DNA from 2 places in the Nocardiopsis sp. iso_238 genome. Region 2 is predicted to be linked to the other one. Evidence: riboswitches for the same ligand, from Rfam matches in the RefSeq annotation. Region 2 holds a riboswitch; the other holds the start of a gene.

Region 1 (3,991 bases), 3.0 Mb from region 2:
AGGATGTCCTCGTGGAGCGTCCGCAACGCGGGGGAGAGCGACGACGGCAGCCACAACATGATCAGCGCGACCAAGGGGTCGGTGAACACCTACTTCGCGCAGCTCCAGAAGCGTGTGGGCCTGTGCGAGACCTCGGAGATGGCGGAGAAGGCCGGGGTGCACCGCGCTGACGGCGGCGATCTCGGGGTCTGGAGCTCCTTCACCCTCGGGGACCAGGAGGTGTCCCCGCTGACCGTGGCCGCCTCCTACGCGACCTTCGCCGCGAGGGGCGAGTACTGCGAGCCGCGCCCGGTGCGCATGGTGACCGAGGAGGGCACCGGCACGGAGTTCAAGACCACCTCGGAGTGTGAGCGCACGGTCCAGCAGAACGCCGCCGACGGGGTCAACCACCTGCTCCAGCAGACCTTCGACGGGGGCACCGCCAAGGGTCTGGACCTGGGGCGTCCGGCCGCGGGCAAGACCGGGACCACGGACGGGGCCGCCTACGCCTGGTTCGCCGGGTACACGCCGAACCTCGCCTCGGCGGTGGTCGTGGGCGACGTGCGCGGCGGTGAGGAGAACCCGCTCCAGGGCGTGACGATCGGCGGGCAGCACTTCGAGATCGTCTACGGCGGGACCCTCCCGGGCCCGATCTGGCAGGAGAGCATGCGCGGCGCCACCAAGCACCTGCCGTCGGACACCTTCGCGGGGTCGCCGGGCGCCTTCGGTGACCCGAAGACCGAGCCGCCCGAGCAGCGGGGCGGCGACGGCGACGACGAGGACGAGGAGGGCGGCGGGGGCTCCGAGGACGCGGAGGACCTCGCGGACGGTACGGGCGACGACGAGGGAACCTAGGGGCGTGTCCCGGGGATCGTTCCCCGGCGCCGCCGCCGGCGGCGAGGCATCCGAACAACACGCCCTGGACGCGCCCCCGGACGCGTCCCTGGGCGGCGCCTCGGCCCGGTGGCCACGGGATACCGGTGACCGCCGGGCCGGGTCGCGGGCCGCCGTCCCGATCCGTACCGTCATCCGGTTCTCACGATCCGTGGTCTGGACCTTGACAGGTCTAGACCACTCTTGCTTAGGTGACGTCACCCCCCGCGGCGCGCGGTCGGACGCAGCGCCGCACCCTAGGAGTGTGATCACGTGATCCGACGTCTCCTGAGTCAGCTCGCCGCGCTCGGCGCGATCGCGGCTGTGCTCGTTACCCTCCCGGTGGCCGCCGCGCAGGCGGCCACCGCCTGCGCCACCGCCTGGAGCTCCTCCTCCGTCTACACCGGCGGCGGCCAGGTCTCCTTCGAAGGCCGCAACTACACCGCCAAGTGGTGGACGCAGAACGAGCGTCCCGGAACCTCGGACGTCTGGGCCGACCAGGGCCCCTGCGGCGACGGCGGAGGCGGTGAGCAGCCGGGCCCGAACGACTTCGTCGTCAGCGAGGCCCAGTTCAACCAGATGTTCCCGAACCGGAACCCCTTCTACACCTACTCGGGCCTCACCACCGCCCTGAGCTCCTACCCGGGCTTCACCAACACCGGCAGCGTCGAGGTGCAGCGACGCGAGGCCGCGGCCTTCCTGGCCAACGTCAGCCACGAGACCGGCGGGCTGGTGTACATCAAGGAGATCAACGAGGACAACTACCCGCACTACTGCGACCTGAGCCAGCCCTTCGGCTGTCCGGCCGGCCAGTCCGCCTACTACGGCAAGGGCCCGATCCAGCTGAGCTGGAACTACAACTACAAGGCCGCCGGTGACGCCCTCGGCATCGACCTGCTGAACAACCCCTACCTGGTCGAGCAGGACGCCTCGATCGCCTGGCGGACCGGACTCTGGTTCTGGAACACCCAGTCCGGTGCCGGGACGATGTCGGGGCACACCGCCATCGTCGACGGTCACGGCTTCGGCGAGTCGATCCGCTCCATCAACGGCTCGATCGAGTGCAACGGCGGCAACCCCGGACAGGTGCAGAGCCGCATCAACACGTTCACCCAGTTCACCCAGATCCTCGGCACCACCACGGGGTCGAACCTGAGCTGCTGAACCCCGGGTGCCGTGAGGCACCCCTGACGGCACCCGAGCGGGGGTGCGACCGGCGACCACCGCCGGGCGCGCCCCCGCTTCTTCGTGTCCCGGAGGAGGGAAGGTCTTCACCGCGCGTCCTGTTTGCCCCATAATGGAGCCAATCCGACAGGGGAGCGCGTGAGCGCTGAGAGTGCGGCACCCGGCCGCAGACCCTTACACACCTGATCTGGGTCATGCCAGCGAAGGAAGTCGTAGGAAACCGCCGTCGTGCGTGCGTCAGCGCGCGCCCGACCGGCGCTCTTGGCCACATGGGCCCTCGTCACCCCGACGAAGGGACACCAACCATCATGAGTACCGAAAACCGCGGGACCGGCACCGGAGCCACCGCCGAACCCGGGGGCCCCGTCCGGGAGGTCCTCGCGAAGGCCCGGAGCTGGCGCACCGTCGACATCGTCGTCGCCGCCGTCATCGGCGTCGCGGTCGGCGTCGTCTTCTGGCTGTGGAACATCGTCTGGTCGGTCACCACACCGCTGTTCGTCGCGTTCCCGCCAGGGCAGGCCGTCGTCTACGGCATGTGGCTGATCTCCGGCGTGCTCGGCGGCCTCATCATCCGCAAGCCCGGCGCGGCCCTGCTCACCTCGATCGCCGCCGCCTCGGTCTCGGCCGTGCTGGGCACCCAGTGGGGGGTCATGGTCGTCGTCGACGGCACCCTCCAGGGGCTGCTGCCCGAACTGGTGTTCCTCGCCTTCGCCTACCGGCGCTGGAACATGGGCGTGGCCGTGCTCGCCGCCGCCGTCGCCGGGCTCTCCCCGGCCATCCGCGACAACATCGCCTACAACGTCACCTGGCCGATCGAGTACCAGCTCACCTACGGCGTGATCGTGGTGCTCAGCGCGGCCGTCATCGCGGGCGTCGGCGCGCGCCTGCTCACCACCGCGCTGGCCAGGTCCGGCGCGCTGGCCCCCTTCCCCTCGGCCAGGGGCTGACCGTGACACGACCCAACGCACGAGGGGCGCGCGTCGAACTCTCCGGCTGGGGATGGAAGCACTCCGGCCGTGACACGTACGCCCTGCGCGGGGTGGACCTCACCGTCGAACCGGGGGAGCGGGTCCTGCTGCTCGGAGCCTCGGGCGCGGGCAAGTCCACCCTGCTGCACTCCCTGGCCGGGCTCACCGGTGAGGACGGCGCGATCAGCGGGGAGCACGAGGGCTCGCTGCTGGTGGACGGAGCACCCGCCGACCGCGGCCGGGGCGGCGTCGGGCTGGTCAGCCAGGACCCCGAGACCCAGCTCGTGATGGCCCGGGCCGGGGACGACGTCGCCTTCGGACTGGAGAACCTGGGGGTGGACCCCGAGCACATCTGGCCCCGGGTCGAGCGCTCCCTGACGGAGGTCGGCTTCCCCTACGGCCTCCGGCACTCCACGGGCGCCCTCTCCGGCGGGGAGAAACAGCGCCTGGTCATCGCCGGCGCGCTGGCCATGCGGCCGCGCCTGCTGCTCCTGGACGAACCCACCGCCAACCTCGACCCCGCCGGGGCGGTGCTCGTCCGCGACCTGCTCTCCCGCCTGCTCCACGAGACCGAGGCCACCCTCGTACTGGTCGAACACCGGGTGGCCGACGTCGTGGACCTGGTGGACCGGGTCGTCGTGGTCGAACCCGGCGGGGGAGTGATCGCGGACGGCACCCCGGAGCGGGTGTTCGCGGAACACGGCCGTTCGCTGGCCGACCAGGGCGTGTGGATCCCCGGGAACGAACCCGCCCCCGAGCTCACACCCGGGCCCGGCGGCGCACCGCTGGTGGAGACCGCCGGCGTCACCGCCCGCACCCCCTTCCAGGTGGGTGTGCGCGCCGCACCTCGGAGGACGGTGCTCGACGACGTAGACGTCACCCTGTCCGCCGGGACCGCCACCGCCCTGACCGGACCCAACGGCGCGGGCAAGTCCACACTCCTGACCATGCTGGCCGGGCTCTCGCGCCCGCACCGGGGCCAGGTC
Region 2 (3,991 bases):
GCCGACTCCACCCCCGCGTGGGCGCTCAACCTGAGGGCCGCGCGCACGGCCGAGATCGGCGGGGCGGGGCGGGGGGTGACCGTCCGGGCCGAGGAACTCACCGGGGCGCCCCGGGACCGGGCCTGGGCACGTCTGTGCGGGGTCTGGCCCAACTTCGCCCTCTACCAGCGGCGGACCGACCGGGTCATCCCCGTCTTCCGCCTCACCCCGGTCCCGGAGCGCTGAGCCTCAGCGCCGCCAGGCCTCCTGGCGCCAGGCCGCGTCCCAGAACATCCACTCGTAGGTGGTGGCCCTCCGGAACGCCTCACGCATCCGGGAGACCGTCGCCTCGCCCGCACCGGCGGCGAGCCGGTCCGCGATCGCCTTCACCTGCTCGGTGGACCGGGCGAACTCCTCGTCCCCGTAGGTGGCGATCCAGTCGCCGTAGGGGTGGTCACTGAGGTCCCCGGCCTTGGCCATGAGCCGTTCACCGACGTCGGTGTAGACCCAGAAGCACGGCAGGACCCCGGCCACGAGTTCGGGATAGCCCTGGGTGTGCGCCAGCGAAAGCACGTACGAGGTGTAGGCGGTACAGGTCGGGGACGGCTGGACGTCCTCCGCGACACTGCCCACGGTGCCCTCGTGCAGGGAGCTCTCCACCGCGATCGCGCCGTGCGCCGCCTTGGCGAAGAACGCGATCTCCTCGCTGGTGTCCGCCCTGGCGGCCGCCGTGGCCAGGGCACGCGCGTATCCGCGCAGGTACAGGGCGTCCTGGACCATGTAGTAGTCGAACCGTTCCCGGCTCAGGGTGCCGTCCCCGATCCCCTGGACGAACGGGAGGGCGTCGATGGCGTCCCGTGTCGACGCCGTCTCCTCCCACACGAGAGCACAGAAACCAGTCATGAGGCGATCCCTTCGCTAGCACGATCCAGAGCAGGTTCGACGGGTGTGATCTCAGCCCCGTGTGTCCGGGGCACCCCGTGCCTGTGCCGGACCCTACCGTTCGGCCCCGTACCGGACCGCCCTCGGGGAGCCCGTTACGGTCCGGAGTCCCAGGGTCGGGAGGGCCGACCGGAACCACACCCGCAAGGCCGGGCTTGTCCGTACTGGTCACGACCCGTCCCGCCGGTCTCGGGCGTATCGAGCGGTCGCGGGTTTGACTCGTGACCCCCAGGCACAGGACCTACACGTTCTGTGAACAACCTGGAAGGCCTTCGTATGCGCCCGCACCTGGCAGCCCTCGCCGCCATCCCACTCACCGCCGCTCTCCTGGCCCCCAGCCCCGCGTACGCCGCGCCCACGCCCCTGGCCGACGCGATCTCCGCCCTCACCGTCGCGGACGAGTCCCGTTCCGGCTACGACCGAAGCCTCTTCCCGCACTGGGTCGACGCCGACGGCAACGGATGCCACACCCGCGCGGAGGTCCTCATCGAGGAGGCCGAGACCGCGCCGGAGGTCGGGGACCGCTGCAGACTGACCGGGGGCGAGTGGCACTCCTACTACGACGGCCGCACCATCACCGAGGCCCGCTCCCTGGACATCGACCACATGGTCCCGCTGGCCGAGGCGTGGGACTCCGGGGCGTCCGAGTGGAGCACGAACCAGCGCCGGGACTTCGCCAACGACCTGGACGAGCCGGTGGCGCTCGTGGCCGTGAGCGCGGCCTCCAACCGGTCCAAGGCCGACCGGGACCCCGCCGAGTGGATGCCCCCGGCGGAGGAGGCGCACTGCCGGTACGTCACCGAGTGGACCACCGTGAAGACCCGCTGGAGCCTGTCGGTCGACGAGGCGGAGCTCGCCGCGCTGACGTCCGTCGCGGACACGTGCCCCGACGCGGTCGTGGAGACCACCCCGGCCCTCTAGCCCGGGGCTCGCACTGAACGGGATCGGCCGTGGTTCACGGCCGATCCCACCCGGACGCGACCTTCACCAGCGCGTTCAGGTGCTTGTCCAGTCCGTGTCCAACCGGGTGTCCAGCCCTCTGTCCAAGCAGGTCACGCACTCTCCCAGTAGCCGCCCACATCCGGTGGGCGGGACTCAGGGAGGCACAGAGTGCAGGAGTGGATACACACGCCGGTCGGGGTGGAACCGGAACGCTGGACGACCTGGCCGGACTGCCAGAGGGTCCTGGCCATCGCACACACGGTCGCTGACGCGCAGCGGCTCATGGACCCCATCGCCGTATTGGCCGCCGACCACCGTGTGCAGGTGGTGTTCACCATCGCCCCGCACGCCGTGTTCGGCGCGGGTGTCCAGGAATGGCTGGGCGCCATTGAGGCGGTGGTGGTGCCTTGGCAACAGGCGATCCGCACTCGCTTCGACCTGGCGTTGGCCACCAGTGTCAGCCGTGAGTTGGACCGTGTGCTCGCCCCGATCGTGCTTTTCGCGCACGGGGTGGGGTTCAACAAGCTCACCCCCGTCCCCGTCTACGGGCGCCAGGTGCTGAGCCGACAGCCCTACGGGCTGGCCCGTGAGGGTTTGGTCCGAGACGGACAGCTGGTCGCGGCTCGCCTGGCTCTGGCCCACACCCATGAGGGGACACGTCTCAGCCGGGTGTGTCCGGAAGCGGTGGGCAGCGCACGCGTGGTCGGCGACGCCGCCGTCGACCGGCTCCTGGAGTCGTTGCGCCAGCGCGATCGTTGCCGAAGCGAACTCGGGGTAGGCCCCACGGAAAGGCTAGTGGTGGCCACCTCCACCTGGGGCCCTTCCTCCCTGTTGGGATCCGGACGCGAGGCCCTGCGGCGGATCATGGACCAGTCCCGTGGGAACCAGTGCCGCGTGGCACTACTGATTCATCCCAACGTCTGGGCGGCTCACGGCACCTGGCAGGTGCACTCCTGGTTGCGGGCCTGGGTCGATGCAGGACTGATCGTCGTCCCAGCAACCGCCGAGTGGACCAGTGTCCTGGCCGCCGCTGACGCGGTGCTCGGCGATCACGGTTCGACCTCCCTGTACGCGACGCTCCTCTCGCGACCCGTTCTCCTGGACTCGCGCGGGGCGGGGGACGTCGACCCGGGCTCACCCATGGGCCGAGCATTTCGCTCCCTGCCCCGCGCCAGGGAGACCCTCCCGATCCTTGACCATCTTCTGCGCGAGCTCACGCAGGGAGAACAGGAAGCCCTGAGGTCACTCTCCCAGGAGGTCAGCTCCCACCCTGGTGGCTTCGCCCGGCGAACCCGGGCGATGCTCTACGAACTGTTGGACATCCCCGAACCCGACGAACCTGTGGCCATACGACCCCTGCGCTCGTTGTTCCTCGACATTCCGGGGAGGTCCCTGTGAGCACCGAACGCCGTATCGTCGTCGCCGGAGTCGCCAACCTGTGCACGGCCGCGACACTGGGCACCATCGATCTCACTGAGCCGCGGCGGCGCGTGGAGACCCAGAAGATGACCGCCGGAGTCAGTGGAGTCGGCGCCAATCTCGCTGTCACCCTGCGCCGTCTCGGCGATCGGGTGGACCTGTGCACCCTGGTCGGCCAGGATGTTCCCGGCCGGGCCATCCGGGCGGGACTGGAAGAGGAGGGTCTCTACGGCCCCGGATGTGTGGACACCCCCTCCTCGCCCCTGTCGATATGTCTCGTCAGCGAAGAGGGCCACCAACTCACCTCCACCTACCTGGACCGACTCAACGACGCGCTCTACCCGACCCAGGTGTTCCGTGACGTGGTCCAGGACGCGGACCTCGCGGTGTTGACCAACGTTGGCTTCTCGCGTCCCCTCATCGCCCACGCGCACAGTGCGGGAGTGCCGATCGCGGTCGACGTGCACCGCATCGCCGACATCCACCAGCCCGGACAGCGGGCGTGGCTGCACAGCGCCGACATCCTTTTCTGCTCACACGAGCGCCTGCCCTGCCCACCCGGGGAGTGGATCAGGGAGGTCTTCGAGACCTACCCCGGCTGTGCGATCGCCGGAGTGGGTCTCGGATCCGAAGGCGCGATGGTGGGGACCAGGGACGGGATGCTGATCAGCGCCCGCACTCCGCTCCCTCGGCCCCTGGCCAACACCGT

The links. Region 2 has a riboswitch for thiamine pyrophosphate ahead of tenA (thiaminase II). Riboswitches for the same ligand answer to the same signal wherever they lie in the genome.
Region 1: linked by a shared signal. The riboswitch ahead of AC0VYL_RS22575 (ECF transporter S component) and the one ahead of tenA (thiaminase II) in region 2 are both predicted to bind thiamine pyrophosphate.

What each region holds. Positions count from the first base shown of each region.
Region 1 covers NZ_CM149668.1:4,990,715-4,994,705, reverse strand. Annotated here, with positions in the region: gene AC0VYL_RS22585 (transglycosylase domain-containing protein) at 1-834, shown strand, start outside; gene AC0VYL_RS22580 (glycoside hydrolase family 19 protein) at 1,126-2,016, shown strand; TPP riboswitch at 2,156-2,263, shown strand; gene AC0VYL_RS22575 (ECF transporter S component) at 2,346-2,984, shown strand; gene AC0VYL_RS22570 (ABC transporter ATP-binding protein) at 2,987-3,991, shown strand, end outside.
Region 2 covers NZ_CM149668.1:1,709,339-1,713,329, forward strand. Annotated here, with positions in the region: gene AC0VYL_RS07595 (nitroreductase/quinone reductase family protein) at 1-225, shown strand, start outside; gene tenA (thiaminase II) at 229-882, opposite strand; TPP riboswitch at 872-970, opposite strand; gene AC0VYL_RS07605 (HNH endonuclease family protein) at 1,198-1,842, shown strand; gene AC0VYL_RS07610 (hypothetical protein) at 2,032-3,261, shown strand; gene AC0VYL_RS07615 (carbohydrate kinase family protein) at 3,258-3,991, shown strand, end outside.